Regions from separate parts of the Nocardia amikacinitolerans genome, predicted to be linked through region 4. Evidence: riboswitches for the same ligand, from Rfam matches in the RefSeq annotation. Region 4 holds a riboswitch; each other region holds the start of a gene.

Region 1 (3,746 bases), on a different contig from region 4:
GGAAGAAGCCGGCGCCGACGTAGAACGCGACGTCGTAGCTGTGGATGGCGGCGCGAGCGGCCAGGTCGTCGACGGTCGGGTTGTCGGCGAGGTAGTCCTTCGCCGCCTGCACCGAGATGGTGGTGAGCAGCGCGGTGCCGACCGCGCCGCCGACCTGCTGGGCGGCGTTGAGCAACGCGCTGGCGACACCGGCGTCGGCCTCGTCCACCCGGTGCAGCGCGACCGCCTGCATGCCGACGAACAGCGGCCCCATGCCGAGCGCGATCAGCAACTGGGCGGGCAGCACACCGGCGGCATAGCTGTCGCCGTAGCTCAGCTGCGCCAGCCAGAGCAGCCCGACAACACCGAGCGCGGCGCCCGCGACCATCAGCGGACGCGGTCCGAGCTTGGGCAGCAGTGCGCTGGTGACGCCCGCCGACACCGCGATGCCCACCGGGAACGGCAGGAACGCGACGCCCGCCTTCAGCGGCGAGTAGCCGAGCGTGACCTGGAAGTAGAAGGAGAGGAACAGGAACATCGCGAACATCGCGATGGGGATCAGCAGCGCGGCGAGCAGCGCGCCACCTCGGTTGCTCTCCCCCGGAATGCGCAGGGGCAACAGCGGATTCGACGAACGACGCTCGATGACGACGAACGCGACGAGCAGCGCGAGCCCGGCGACGAGCAGCGCGAGGGTTCCGCCCGAGGTCCAGCCGTGATCGGCGGCGCGGCTGAAGCCGTACACGATGGCGATCAGACCCGCCGTCACGGTGACGGCACCGGGCACGTCGTAGCCGCCGGTCCGCGGCGCGGGCACGTCCTTGATGACGAACGCGAGCGCGCCGACGAACGCGAGAATCGCGATGGGGGTGTTGACCAGCAGGGTCCACCGCCATGACGCGTACTCGGTGAGCGCGCCGCCCGCGATCAGGCCGATCGCGGCGCCGCCCGCGGAGATGCCCGCGAACACCGCGAAGGCGCGGGCCCGCTCCTTCGCCTCGGTGAACGTCACCGAGACCAGCGCGAGCGCGGCGGGTGCGAGCAGCGCGGCGAACGCGCCCTGCAGGCCGCGGCCCGCGAAGAGCTGGGCGCCGTTCTGCGCTAGACCCGCGAGCGCCGAGGCGGCCGCGAAGCCGATCAGGCCGACCAGGAAGATCCGGCGGCGGCCGAGGTAGTCGGCGAGGCGGCCGCCGAGCAGCAGCAGGCCGCCGAAGATCAGCGTGTACGCCGTGAGGGCCCACTGCTTGTCGCCCTCGCTGATGCCGAGGTCACGCTGCGCGAACGGCAGCGCGATCGTCACGATGGTCGCGTCGAGGACCACCATCAGCTGGGCAAGGCCGATCACGCCGAGCGCCAGCCAGCGGGCCGAGTCGCGCCGGTCGTCCGGCGCGTGCACCGCTGTCGATATCTCGCTCACTTTGTCTCCTCGTCGTCGGAAGTGCGCGTTAGGGCAATCCTGTCACTGTCCGACATTTGGCGTCAATAGAAAAATGTCGCAGTCAGACATTTGCCATGTTGCGACAGTTGAGCGAGTGTCTGAGTTACAGTGGGGAGATGCTCGACTCATCGACGCCGGCGGGCACGAACGCGGCCGAGAACGCCGCCGCGACCGGGAACAGCACCGGCCGCGCGGCCTCGGGGAGCGTCGCGTCCGCCAACCAGGAAAACCCGGTGTCCTCGACGCGAGAAGGCGCCGTGACCTCGAGGCGAGAAGACGCGGCACCTCTGGGCCTACGCGAGCGCAAGAAGCAGCAGACGAGGCAGCGCATCATGAACATCGCGCTCGAGCTGTGCGACAAGCAGGGCTTCGACGCGACGACGGTCGAGCAGATCGCGAACGCGGCCGACGTCTCGCCGCGCACCGTCAACCGGTATTTCGAGACGAAAGAGGACATCGTCCTCGCGCCCATCCTCGACTTCGGCCAAATGGTTGCCGAGAAGTTGCGAGAAGAGCCGCTCGGCGGCAACGAACTGCGCGCGCTGTGCAACGCCTATCTCCGGGTGATCGATGACGCGGCGAGCGAGAACTCGGCCGTATCGTTCTGCAGGTTCCAGCAGATGCAGCGAGTCGCGCGTGACAGCCCTTCGGTCAACAGCCGCGCGCTGGAGTTCGCCGACAGCAAGTCCGATGCCATCACCGCGGTGCTCGCCGAACGTCTCGGCACCACGCAAGGGGCGCTGAGCGTGCGATTGCTCGTCTCCACCTGGCAGATGCTGTGTCATCTCGCGATGGACGTGCACGGCGAGCTGATCATGGACGGCGATCCGGAGACCGCGGTGCACGCGGCGCGGGCGACGCTGCTCGACGCGTACGCGGAGTTCATGCGGGTCTGCGCGGAACCGGTGACCGAATCGGCGGAGTGAGATCGGCTACGAATTTCGGCCATTGGCCGCCCGCCAGCTACCATGTCCGTCAGGTCATGAGTGCCAGCGCCAAGCCCCGGCTCGCTGGACGGCAACCCTCCAGCAGCGGTGGGGTGCTCCGGGTGATGACCGGGCCCTCGAAGGTCGAGGGCAAGCGCGCTGTCAGGAGGTTCCCGGAAATGTGTTGTCCTGGATAGACCGCATCACCGATCTCGTTAGTTCCGGCGAACAACTCTTGTGGAGCATGACATGACCGACCCCGTAGCGGCCGAGTTCGATCCTGCCCGTTGGTCCTTCGAGACCAAGCAGGTGCATGCGGGCCAAGCCCCCGATCCGAGCACCGGCGCCCGCGCCCTGCCGATCTACCAGACCACCTCCTACGCCTTCCGCGACACCGACCACGCGGCGGCGCTGTTCGGTCTCGCCGAGCCGGGCAACATCTACACCCGCATCATGAACCCGACCCAGGATGTGGTCGAGCAGCGCATCGCCGCCCTGGAAGGCGGTGTCGCCGCGCTGCTGCTGGCCTCCGGGCAGGCCGCGGAGACTTTCGCGATTCTCAATCTCGCCGAGGCTGGCGACCACATCGTGTCCAGCCCGCACCTGTACGGCGGCACCTACAACCTCTTCCACTACTCGCTGCCCAAGCTCGGCATCGAGGTCTCGTTCGTCGAGGACCCGGACGATCTCGAGCAGTGGCGCGCGGCGATCCGGCCCAACACCAAGGCGTTCTTCGGCGAGACAATCGCCAATCCCAGCAGCGCCGTGTTCGACATCCCCGGCATCGCCGAGGTCGCGCACGCCGCGGGAATCCCGCTGATCGTGGACAACACCGTCGCGACCCCGTACCTGATCCAGCCGCTGGCGCACGGCGCCGACATCGTGGTGCACTCCGCCACCAAGTACCTGGGCGGGCACGGCGCGGCCGTCGCCGGTGCGATCGTCGACGGCGGAAAGTTCGACTGGACCGTCCGCGACGACAAGGGTGAGCCGCGCTTCCCCGGCTTCACCACCCCGGACCCGAGCTACAACGGCGTGGTCTTCGCCGACCTCGGCGCGCCCGCCTACGCGCTGAAGGCCCGCGTGCAGCTGCTGCGCGACCTGGGCGCGGCGGTCTCGCCGTTCAACGCGTTCCTGATCGCGCAGGGCATCGAGACGCTGAGCCTGCGCGTCGAGCGCCACGTCGCCAACGCGCAGGCGGTCGCGGAATTCCTGACGCAGCATCCGGCCGTCGAAGCGGTCCATTACGCGGGACTGCCCGGCTCGCCTTGGCACGAGCGGGCCAAGCGGCTCGCGCCGAGGGGGACCGGCGCGATCGTCTCGTTCGAGCTGCGCGGCGGCGTCGACGCGGGCAAGAAGTTCGTGGACGCGTTAGTCCTGCACAGCCACGTCGCTAACATCGG
Region 2 (3,746 bases), on a different contig from region 4:
GAAGAAGTGCAGGAACAGCTTGTGCGGGCGGTTGCCCTGGTCGCGGATGGCCCACTGCTCGAGGGTGTTGGCGACCATGTCGACCTGCTTGGAGTGGCGGCGCGCGGCCTCCGAACCCTCGTCGTAGTCGATGTCCTCCGGATCGACGATGACCTCGATGGTCGGCGAATGATCCAGCTCGCGCAGCTCCAGCGGGGTGAACTTCGCCTGCGCGGGACCGCGACGCCCGAACACGTGCACCTCGACGGCCTTGTTCTGCTTGAGACCCTCATAGACGTTCGGCGGGATCTCGGTCGGCAGCAGCTCGTCACCGGTCTTGGCCAGCACGCGCGCCACGTCCAGCGCCACGTTGCCGACACCGAGCACCGCGACCTTCTCCGCGTCCAACGGCCACGAACGCGACACGTCCGGGTGCCCGTCGTACCAGGACACGAAGTCCGCCGCGCCGTAGGAACCGTCCAGGTCGATGCCAGGGATCGGCAGCGCGCGGTCGGCGTTGGCGCCGGTGGAGAAGATCACCGCGTCGTAGAAGCGACGCAGGTCGTCGAGGGTGATGTCGGTGCCGTAGTCGATGTTGCCGAGCAGGCGCACCTGCTCCTTGTCGAGCACCTTGTGCAGGGCGGTGATGATGCCCTTGATCCGCGGATGGTCCGGCGCGACGCCGTAGCGGATCAACCCGAACGGCGCGGGCATGCGCTCGTACAGGTCGATGCTCACCTCGGCATCGGACTTCATCAACGCGTCGGCGGCGTAGATCCCGGCCGGTCCTGCGCCCACGATCGCGATGCGGAGCGGGCGAGTCGCTGCACTCTGTTCGGTCATCTCTTACGCGCACCCTTATGGTCGAAACGTTCAATGGCGTCCGTCTTAGCTTAGGCTAAGTTGACGGACCGCTTGTTTGCACCCGGCGCCACGAACTCTGGTGATGCTGGCTCGTGGCTCTCACGGCCCCCAGATCGCTACGACGGTGAGCTGCCATATGGCTATGGCAGCAGGTCTCAATCTCGCGATTCTATCGGTGCTGCCGGTTGTCGCCCGCGCCGGTGCGGTGAACTGGGTGGATGCCCGCCGCCGCGGGCTCGGTGCCGGACGGGCCCGCTTCCCACGATAGCCGCGCGAAACGGGCAGGCGCTTCGCGTGCGGGGGCCGGGCGTCGGATACCCCCGCCGACCAGGGATGATCGATGCATGACCGAGCAGAAGTCCCCCGACGAAGGCGAACCGATCGAGGTCGATCAGACCGACAAGCGCTCCCTCGCGCCGTTCCTTGCCGCGGCCGCGCTGGCCGTCGTCGTGCTGGTGGCCATTGGGCTCGGCGGCGTGCTGTCGCCCGCTGAGAAAAATGTCACAGAGGCCGAGAAGATCGCCGGCGCCGTCGGCAACTTCGTCGAGGGCGCCAACAACACCGACATGGTGCCGCCACCGGGCACCGGCTGCCCCGATTTCGACCCCGCCAAGTCGCCGTTGGCCGGGCAGGAAGGCACCGGTAAGGCAATCGAACTCATAGCCGTCACCGATCAGACCCTCAACGGCGACCGGGCCAAGGCCACGGTGACCACCAAGGTCGACGGCAAGGAGTACACCGCGACCTGGAACCTCACCCGGACGGACGACAAATGGCTCGTCTGCAATGTTTGACACGGTGACCTCGGTGCAGGCAATCTCAGTCCCTAGGTCATGAGAACCAGCGCCAAGCCCCGGCTCAGCTGGTCGGCAACCCTCCTCCGCGGTGGGGTGCTCCGGGTGACGACCTGGCCGCGCACCGAACCAGGTGCGGCAAGTGCGGATTCACAGGAGGTTCGAGATGACTTACGCCGGTGACATCACCCCGCAGCAGGCGTGGGAGGTGTTGCGCGACAATCCCGCCGCCGTCTTGGTGGACGTGCGCACCGAGGCGGAATGGCGCTTCGTCGGAGTGCCCGACACCAGTTCGATCGAGCGACCCACCGTGCTGATCGAGTGGGTCGACGGCAACGGCGCGCCCAACCCGCAGTTCACCGAGCAGCTGAGCAAGGCGCTGGAGGGTCGCGACCCCGAGGCGCCCGTCGTCTTCCTGTGTCGCTCCGGCCAGCGTTCCGCGCACGCGGCGACCGTCGCCACCCGGCTCGGCATCGAGCCCTCCTACAACGTGATCGAGGGCTTCGAGGGCTCGCTCGACGCGTCCGGCCATCGCGGCGCCACCGGCTGGCGTGCCACCGGCCTGCCGTGGAGGCAGTCGTGATCACCGGCGGCGCGTTCGACAAGCCGCTGCCCGAGGGCGTCGGCCCTGCCACCCTCGGGGTGCGCGGCGGCCTGCGTCGCTCCGGTTTCGAGGAGACCGCCGAGGCCCTGTATCTCACCTCCGGCTTCGTCTACGAGAGCGCGGAGGCGGCCGAGGCGGCGTTCACCGGCGAGGTGGAGCACTTCGTCTACTCCCGCTACGGCAACCCGACGGTCGCCATGTTCGAGGAGCGGATCCGGCTGCTCGACGGCGCCGAGGCGGCGTTCGCGACCGCCAGTGGCATGTCGGCGGTGTTCACGGCGCTCGGCGCGCTGCTCGGCGCGGGCGATCGGTTGGTCGCCGCGCGCAGCCTGTTCGGCTCCTGCTTCGTGGTGTGCAACGAGATCCTGCCGCGCTGGGGCGTGGAGACGGTGTTCGTCGACGGTGAAGACCTCGACCAGTGGGAGCAGGCGCTCTCGGTGCCGACCACGGCGGTGTTCTTCGAGACCCCGGCCAACCCGATGCAGACGCTCGTCGACGTGCGCCGGGTGACCGAGCTCGCGCATGCCGCGGGCGCGAAAGTCGTGCTGGACAACGTCTTCGCGACGCCGCTGTTGCAGAAGGGCTTCGAGCTCGGCGCCGACGTCATCGTCTACTCGGGCACCAAGCACATCGACGGCCAGGGCCGCGTCCTCGGCGGCGCGATCCTCGGTTCCCAGGAGTACATCGACGGTCCGGTGAAGACGCTCATGCGCCACACCGGTCCCGCGCTGAGCCCGTTCAACGCGTGGACCCTGCTCAAGGGTCTGGAGACGATGCCGCTGCGGGTGCGCCACAGCACCGAATCGGCGCTGCGGATCGCGCGTTTCCTGGAGACCAACAAGTCGGTCAGCTGGGTGAAATACCCGTTCCTGGAATCGCATCCGCAGTACGACCTGGCCCGCAGCCAGATGTCCGGCGGCGGCACGGTGGTCACCTTCGAGTTGAACGCCCCGGCCGACGAAGCCAAGAAGCGAGCCTTCGAGGTGCTGAACAGGCTGCGGATCGTCGACATCTCCAACAACCTCGGCGACTCCAAAACCCTGATCACCCACCCGGCCACGACGACCCACCGCGCCATGGGCCCGGAGGGTCGCGCCACCATCGGCCTGTCCGACGGGGTCGTGCGCATCTCCGTCGGCCTCGAGGACGTGGAAGATCTGCTCGCCGATCTTGATCACGCCTTGAGCTAGACCCGGCCTCGCTAGTCCGCACAGCGACGACAACGCTGTGCGGAGTGGCGAAAAGGACTACGGCACGAACACTTCCGCATTAGCCGGGATGGAGGGGCCGTCGGTGCGGACGGTGAGCTGAACCCGTCCGGGACCGGTGTCCGCGACGATGGTGGTAGGGCCGAGACGCTGCCACCCCGGGACGAACCGGCTGACGCTGCCCCGCTGTCCGGTGTCCACGTTGTGCCAGTCGACCACCGCGGTGGCGTCGCAAGCGAGCAACTGCGGACCCCATGTCCCGATCGGCGAGAATCCCGGGATTACGCGCACGACGAC
Region 3 (3,746 bases), on a different contig from region 4:
GATGCGAATCGGCGGCTCTCCGGTGAGCAGGGCCGCGCACGCCACGACGGTGGCCTCGGTGGGGCCGTAGGTGTTCCACACCTCGCGGCCCGAATCCTCGTCGCCCGCAAGGCGTTCGGCGAGTTCCGGCGGCACGGCCTCGCCGCCGAAGATCAGCAGCCGAACCGGTTCCAGTGCCTCGGCGGGCCAGGTCGCGGCCAGCGTCGGCACGGTCGAGACGATGCTGATTTCCCGACGAACCAGCCAAGGCCCGAGGTCCGCGCCGGTGCGCACCAGCGCGCGCGGGGCGGGCACCAGGCAGGCGCCGTGCCGCCAGGCCAGCCACATCTCCTCGCAGGAGGCGTCGAAGGCGACCGAGAGACCGGCGAGGACACGGTCGCCGGGGCCGATGGGCGCGTCCTGCAGGAAGAGTCGAGACTCGGCGTCGACGAAAGCGGCGGCGTTGCGGTGGGTGACCGCGACGCCCTTGGGGGTGCCGGTGGAGCCGGAGGTGAAGATGATCCAGGCGTCGTCTTCGGGGGTGGGGAGGGCATGATCGGATTGCGTTGGCGCGGTGTCGCGTTCGACGACCGGACGGATTCCGTCGACTCCGGCGATGGCGCTGACCCGGGCCTCGCCGAACACCAAACGGGCACGCTCGTCCGGGTCGTCGGCGTCGACCGGGACGTACGCGGCGCCCGCCCACAGCACGGCGAGGATCGTGACGTAGAGATCATGGCTGCCGGAAGGCATCCGGACGCCGACCCGGTCACCCGACCGCACGCCCGCCGCCGTGAGCTCGCCCACTCGGTGCTGGATCGCGGCGAGCAGCTCGCGATACGTGAGCAGGATCTCGCCGTCGTCGATGGCGTGCGCGTCCGGATGGGCTTCGGCGGTCGCCGAAAGAATGTCGACCAGGGTCCGTGCGGGAGGCGCGGCGACCCCGCGCCGGAGGGGATCGGACAGCGCTCGCCCGGTCGGGCCCTCGCCCGCCGCGGTGTCTACCTGCGGCTGGAGCATCACGTCCGACCCACCTCTCATAGACCTGCCTTGCGTCGCCGTTGGTTGTCTCACATGAGGGTTACCGATTGGCAAACGCCACGGTGACCAACAGACCAAGGTACCCGCGGTATCGGTGAAATCGCCGGGCTCGCGGTGTGATGTCGAGGGGCGAACCCGCTGTGCGAAATGGCTGATAGGCCAGATTCGGTCCGGTCGTGCGCGGGTTTCGGACGCGTCCGGCAGCGTCCGTCAGGTCGCCGAGGCCGCGGTGCCGAGTCCCAGCGCCGTGAGGATTCCGGCGCTGGCCTGTTCGAGCCGATCGCGGACCTTCGGACTGCGCAGGAACGCCACCGCGCGGGCGGCGAGCAGGGCGAGCAGGATCATTTCGACGGCCGCGACGGTGCATTCGATCGCGCCGAGCGCGAGGGTGTTGAGAAAAGTGATCTCGGTCAGGAACTGGGGCAGCACGGCCAGGTAGAACAGGCCGACCTTCGGGTTGAACAGACACGAGACCACGCCCGCCGTGAACGCCGAGCGAACCGAGGGCGCGGTTTTCCCGCCGCTGGAATCGAATTCGGGATCGGCCAGTGCCCGCCGCCTGCGCAATTCGATGAGCGTGCGAATTCCCAAGTACACCAAATAGATTCCGCCGACGATCTTCAGCGCGCGATACGCGGTGGCGGATTGCTCCAGGAGCGCGGCGACGCCCGCGGCAACCACCACCGCCCACACCAAGCCGCCGAGCGCGGAACCCACCGCCGCGGCGATGCCGGGACGGGCGTCCACGATCGAAAAGCGCAGCACCAGGAACGAATCCGGCCCCGGAGTGAGGGAAAGCAGGACGCACAATCCGACGAAGCTCAGCAGCAGGGAGGGCGTCATCCACCGAGTGCAGCGCAGTTCTGTCGTCGGCGCAACCAATTGATCCGGAGGTTGACAGAGCCGCGTGCGGTCTGCCAACCTCGAAACAGGTCATGAGTACCAGCGCTAAGCCCCGGCTAGCTGGTCGGCAACCCTCCTCCGCGGTGGGGTGCTCCGGGTGACGACCGGGCCGCCGCCCGACCGGGTGCGGCAAGCGCGGACTCGACGAATCTCTCGATTGCGAGTCCCATAGCCGACGGGATTACGTGATGACTTCTGTTGTGGACCAGACCTGCGCCGCCTTCGCCCGCGTCTCGGGTGACGATCTGCCGGTGCCGCTCGTGCAGGGCGGAACCCGCACCTACGCCAACTTCGACTACGCCGCGAGCGCGCCCGCGCTGGCCCAGGTCACCGACCGGATCCAGCGGTTGTTGCCGTACTACGCCAGCGTGCACCGCGGCGCAGGTTACGCCTCGCGCATCTCCACCGAGTGCTACGAGGCGGCCCGCGGTTCGGTCGCCCGTTTCCTCGACGCCGACGACGACCAGGTGGTGGTGTTCACCCGCAACACGACCGACTCGCTGAACCTGCTCGCGTCCTGCGTGCCGGGCGACACCGTGGTGCTCGACATCGAACATCACGCCAATTTCCTGCCGTGGACGCGGCACGGACGCCGGGTGGTGCGCGCCGCCGACACCGTCGCCGAGACCATCCGATTGCTGGTGGCGGAGTTGTGCAGCAAGCCCGCCGCGCTGCTCGCGGTCACGGGGGCGTCGAATGTCACCGGGGAAGTGGTGCCGTTGGAGCGGCTCGCCGACATCGCGCACCAGTGCGGGGCGCGCATTTTGGTCGACGCGGCCCAGCTCGCGCCGCACCGGCGAATCAGTCTGCGGGAGAAGGGTATCGACTATCTCGCCTTCTCGGGTCACAAGCTGTACGCGCCGTTCGGTGCAGGTGTGCTGGTCGGCCGCCGCGACTGGCTGGATCGGGCCGAGCCGTATCTCGCGGGCGGCGGTGCGGTCCGCGCGGTGAGCACCGAGCACACCGAATGGGCGCCCGCGCCGCAGCGGCACGAGGCGGGTTCGCCGAACGTGCTCGGCGCTGCCGCGATCGCCGCCGCCTGCGACGCGCTCGCCGCCATCGACCCCGCGGCGTTGGCCGCGCACGAACGCCTGCTCGCCGACCGCCTGCGCGACGGACTGTGCGCCATCCCGGGCGTCGAGACGCTGCGCATCTGGTCCGACAGTCCCGATTCCGTCGGCATCGTCGCGTTCACCGTCGCGGGCTTCGCACCCGGCCACGTCGCCGCCTACCTTTCCGCCGAACACGCCATCGGCGTGCGCGACGGCCGCTTCTGCGCCCACCCGCTGCTCGCCCGCCTCGGCCTCGACGGCGCACTGCGCGCAAGCATCGGCCTCGGCACCACGTCCACCGACATCGACCGCCTCGTCGACGCCGTCGCCACCCTTGTCCACCGCGGCCCCTCCTGGAACTACGCCGAAACCGACGGCCTCTGGAACCCCACCCCCGAAACCCGCCCCTTCACCGCCACCCCCACCACCGGCGCCACCCCCTGCCTCATCGCCTGAATCCTCGGCCGCACCAGATCCGCCGAAACCGCGCTCGCGCAAGCGGCGGGGATGACCCAGTCGGCGGTAGCGCGGTTCGAAGCGGGCGGGACTATCCCGAGCCTGCCCGTTCTGGAGCGGTTGGCCAGTGCGCTGGACGCGGACCTCGTTGTCGAAGTGAAGCCGCGAGTCGCCTAGGGGCATCGTGCGTTGCGCCTGGACTGGGCGAGCCGGACCTATCGGCTCGCCGAAACGCATCAGGACGCGCTGCGATTGACCGGCCCGTTCCCGATGGAGGTCGCGCTCGAGGAGCTGGACGGCTCCTGAGCCCACTCA
Region 4 (3,746 bases):
ACTACCGTCGATTTTCGGCACCCGGGACGGGGCGGGTGCGGTGTGTGGAAGCCGGACCTGCACCCATTCGAACGTCCTGCCGGTGAACAGTGCTCGAATGCGCCTGCACCGCATCCCTATTCGGGCAACGGACGAAACCGGCCCGGTCCAAGGACCGAGCCGGTGGCCGTACTCGTGGGGTTTTACGGGACCGAGGTGATGCCGATGGTCGGGAGGAAGAAGCAGGACTGGTTGCCGTTCTCGACGGTGCCGAAGACGGCGGCGAGAACGGTGCCCTTGCCGGTGTCGACGGGGACGGCGCGGATGCCGCCGACGGGGAGGGCGGCGAAGAAAAATTCCTGGACGGCGCGTTCGGCGTGCGGGCGCAGGTCCGCCGGTACCTCGGCGGGGATCATGGCGCGGAAGATGTCGGCGAGCGGGCCCATTTTGGTGATGCCGCTGCGACCGTTGCTGACATTCAGCCAGGCCACTTGCATACCCGCCGTATTGCGGCTGTCCTGGCTGACGCCGTAGGGCACGAAGGTGAACATGGTCTGCCCGGATTTCACGGCCGTCAGATCCAGGCCGGGAATGGACACCGTGGTCTTGGGCCACGGTCCCGGCATGGCGCCCGCGACGGCGGGCACCAGACCGAAGGTGCTGCCGTTGCCGCAGAACGCCGCGGCGGTCGGGTACAGGAACGGGTCCATCCCGAATCCGCGCAGCGCCTCCACGGTGGACTGGTAGGCGCCGAGCAGATCGCCGGGTGCGGCGGCCTGCTGTTTGCCCGCCAGTTCGGTGGCGGCCGAGGGTGCGGCGGGGACGGGGGCGGGCGCCGCCACGGCGGGGGCGCAGACGCCGAATGCCAGCGCGACCGATCCGGTCGCGGCGGCGGTGAGAGTGGTGAAGCGGCGCAACAGGGTCACAGCGGTGCTCCTCATCGTCGGCACGGTGAGGACACGGTACTCCGGCAAACCCGCTCAGCAGCCGTTTCGGCAATCGGCAAGTTTTCGGCGCGTCGGCTTGCACCCGCATCTCAGAGCGCCATCACGAGCGGACGCGTTCTACCCCGAGCGGCCAGCTGGATGCAGGAACCGACCCGCCGACCCGCCGACCCGCCGACCCGCCGACCCGCCGACCCGCCGACCCGCGCAATGATCGTCCGCCGCAGCGCCCGCCGCCAGGGCTGCGCTCACCCTGATTCCTAACCTTGTCCACCACATGCCCTGCTCCGCATGATGATTCGGCTCGACCCTGCCGCGCCCGGTGCGGACCGGGGTCCGCAACACCATCCAGAGCGACCGAGAGACCTGGCTCGCCGACGTCGCAGCAACCCCCCGACCACCGGGTGCGGGTGCTTCCGCCAGGAACGATGGAGGACCGAATGATCTGCCCACGCGGCCGCGCCCGCCGAACCCGACGCCGCGCCGAGACCCGCCGCCGAACCCCGGCCGGCTGTCCGCGCTGATCCAGCGCCAGACCGCACCGGTCGCAGGCCGGGGCGGTAACCCGCGCATCGCGCGGTCGCGTTCCGATTCCGCCGAGGTGGCGCCGGAACCGCGCCGCCGAATCCCCAGCAGGCCGTTGGCCGCGAGCACCACACCGAGCGAACTCATGGGAGTGACACCGTGATCCGAACCCGCCATCGAATTCTCGCGCTGGTCGGCGCCCTCGCCGCGACGAGCGCCTTGGCCGCCTGCGGCGGCGATTCGAGCGCGCCTGAGACCGACGCGGGTCCGCCACGGCCGGGCGGCACGCTGCGCTACGGGTTGTCCCAGCCGCCGACCTGCTCGGATCCGGCGCAGGCGGGCACCAACCAAACCATCTACGTCGCACGGCAAATCGTCGATTCGCTGACCGATCAGGATCCGCGGACCGGCGAGATCAAACCCTGGCTGGCGCGCAGCTGGGAGATCAGCCCCGACGCGAAGACCTTCACCTTCCATCTCGCCGACGGCGTCACCTTCAGCGACGGCACCCCGCTAACCGCGGAATCGGTACGCAACACCTTCGATTCGGTGCTGCGGCTGGGCGGGGTGAAGGCGCCGCTGGGCGCGAGCTACCTCACCAATTACGTGGGCACCACCGCCGTCGACCGGCTCACCGCGCGCGTGGAGTTCAGCCGGCCCAACGCCCAATTCCTGCAGGCTTCGTCGACCGCGCAGCTCGGCATCCTCGCCGACGCGACAACCGCGAAGTCGGCCGAGCAGCGCTGCCTCGGCGACAACGTCGGCAGCGGGCCGTTCACCTACGTGGGCTGGCGGCAGGACCAGTCGGCGACGCTGGCCAAACGCGCCGGATACCGCTGGGGCTCCGCGGTGTTCGCGCACCAGGGCGAGGCCTACCTGGATCGCATCGAGTTCACGGTGGTGCCGGAATCCGGCGTGCGCACGGGCAGTCTCGTCTCCGGTCAGCTCGACGCGATCAGCGATGCGTTACCGCAGGACGTGCCGCAGCTGGAAGCCGTTGGCGCGCGCCTGCTCAGCACGGCCAATCCCGGCGTGCCGTTCGGCTTCCAGCCCAACGTGACTCGCGGTCCGCTACGCGATCCCGCGGTGCGCCAAGCGCTGCTGCCCGCCATCGATCGAAAGCAGCTGGTGGACACCGTGCTCGGCCCGCAGTTCAACCCCGCCTCCGGTCCGCTGGCCAGCGCCACGCCGGGCTACCAGGACTTCGCGGCGCGGGTAGGCTACGACCCCGCCAAGGCGAAGTACATCCTCGATCAGGCGGGCTGGACGCCCGGCGGTGACGGTATCCGCGCGAAGAACGGTGAGCGCCTGTCCTTCTCGGTGCTGTTCAGCCAGGCGTTCGCGGGCAACCAGGCCATCCTCGAGCTGGTGCAGCAGCAGCTGCGACAGGTCGGTGTGGAACTGAAGCTGGACCTGGTATCCGGGCCGGAGTACACCGCACGACAGAACGCCAAGGATTTCGACGCCACCTACTACAACACCACCCGCGCCGACGGCGACATCCTGCGCGCGGTGTTCGGCATCGACGGCCGCAATCTCAATGCCCGCGAACCTATTCCGCCGCTGGACGACGCTCTCCGCGACCAGCTCAGCACGGCCGACGCCGCCGCGCGCACCGCGCTCATCCGCACCGCCCAGGAGCAGGTGCTAGAGGCCGGGCTGTGGATTCCGACCATCGAACTCTCCCAGGCGATCGGCGCCGCCGCGAACACCAGGGATCTGAAGTTCGAGGCGTCGGCCCGGTTGCAGTTCTTCGACACCTGGCTGAGTGGGCGCTGAGATGGCCCGCTATCTGGCGCTGCGCGTCCTGCAAGCGATCTGGGTGCTGTGGGCGGCGTTCAGCATCTCGTTCGTTGTCCTCTACCTGCTGCCCGCCGATCCGGTCTCCATCGCGGCCGACGGCGGCGCCGCGGGAACACCGGTCGACAAGGCCGCGATCGCGGAGTTGCAAGCCCGATACGGGCTGGATCGTCCACTGTGGGACCAGTATTGGACCGCGCTCGCAAACGCGGTCCGCGGCGATCTCGGACTCTCCATCGCGACCGGGCAACCGGTGACCGAGGCGATCAGCGACGCCGTGCCCTCGACACTCGGATTGGCCTCGCTCGCCCTGCTTTTCGCCACGATCGGCGGAGTAGCGCTGGCCTTCGCCGCGACTTACGCGCGCAGACCGTGGCTGCGTAACCTGCTGGCCGCGCTTCCGCCACTGGGCGTCGCGGTGCCGACGTTCTGGACGGGACTGCTGCTGCTCCAGCTGTTCTCGTTCCAGTGGCGCCTCGCGCCCGCGTTCGGCGGACA

The links. A riboswitch is a leader RNA that binds a small molecule or an ion and turns the genes downstream of it on or off. The one in region 4 is predicted to bind S-adenosylmethionine.
Region 1: it holds a riboswitch for S-adenosylmethionine, as region 4 does, so the genes downstream of both, CRP45_RS23705 (bifunctional o-acetylhomoserine/o-acetylserine sulfhydrylase) here and CRP45_RS18040 (ABC transporter substrate-binding protein) in region 4, are expected to answer to the same signal.
Region 2: it holds a riboswitch for S-adenosylmethionine, as region 4 does, so the genes downstream of both, CRP45_RS22030 (rhodanese-like domain-containing protein) here and CRP45_RS18040 (ABC transporter substrate-binding protein) in region 4, are expected to answer to the same signal.
Region 3: it holds a riboswitch for S-adenosylmethionine, as region 4 does, so the genes downstream of both, CRP45_RS27990 (aminotransferase class V-fold PLP-dependent enzyme) here and CRP45_RS18040 (ABC transporter substrate-binding protein) in region 4, are expected to answer to the same signal.

Annotation. Positions count from the first base shown of each region.
Region 1 covers NZ_OBEG01000005.1:459,782-463,527, reverse strand. The annotation lists gene CRP45_RS23715 (MFS transporter) at 1-1,396, opposite strand, end outside; gene CRP45_RS23710 (TetR/AcrR family transcriptional regulator) at 1,534-2,343, shown strand; SAM riboswitch class IV at 2,396-2,506, shown strand; gene CRP45_RS23705 (bifunctional o-acetylhomoserine/o-acetylserine sulfhydrylase) at 2,593-3,746, shown strand, end outside.
Region 2 covers NZ_OBEG01000004.1:809,850-813,595, reverse strand. The annotation lists partial or broken gene CRP45_RS22040 (FAD-dependent oxidoreductase) at 1-822, opposite strand, end outside; gene CRP45_RS22035 (Rv0361 family membrane protein) at 1,188-1,637, shown strand; SAM riboswitch class IV at 1,673-1,788, shown strand; gene CRP45_RS22030 (rhodanese-like domain-containing protein) at 1,804-2,220, shown strand; gene CRP45_RS22025 (O-succinylhomoserine sulfhydrylase) at 2,217-3,431, shown strand; gene CRP45_RS34710 (hypothetical protein) at 3,489-3,746, opposite strand, start outside.
Region 3 covers NZ_OBEG01000007.1:112,821-116,566, forward strand. The annotation lists gene CRP45_RS27980 (Pls/PosA family non-ribosomal peptide synthetase) at 1-1,020, opposite strand, end outside; gene CRP45_RS27985 (LysE family translocator) at 1,231-1,863, opposite strand; SAM riboswitch class IV at 1,952-2,065, shown strand; gene CRP45_RS27990 (aminotransferase class V-fold PLP-dependent enzyme) at 2,112-3,431, shown strand; gene CRP45_RS27995 (helix-turn-helix domain-containing protein) at 3,432-3,608, shown strand; gene CRP45_RS28000 (flavin reductase family protein) at 3,744-3,746, opposite strand, start outside.
Region 4 covers NZ_OBEG01000003.1:821,777-825,522, reverse strand. The annotation lists gene CRP45_RS18045 (hypothetical protein) at 183-920, opposite strand; SAM riboswitch class I at 1,265-1,358, shown strand; gene CRP45_RS18040 (ABC transporter substrate-binding protein) at 1,608-3,227, shown strand; gene CRP45_RS18035 (ABC transporter permease) at 3,229-3,746, shown strand, end outside.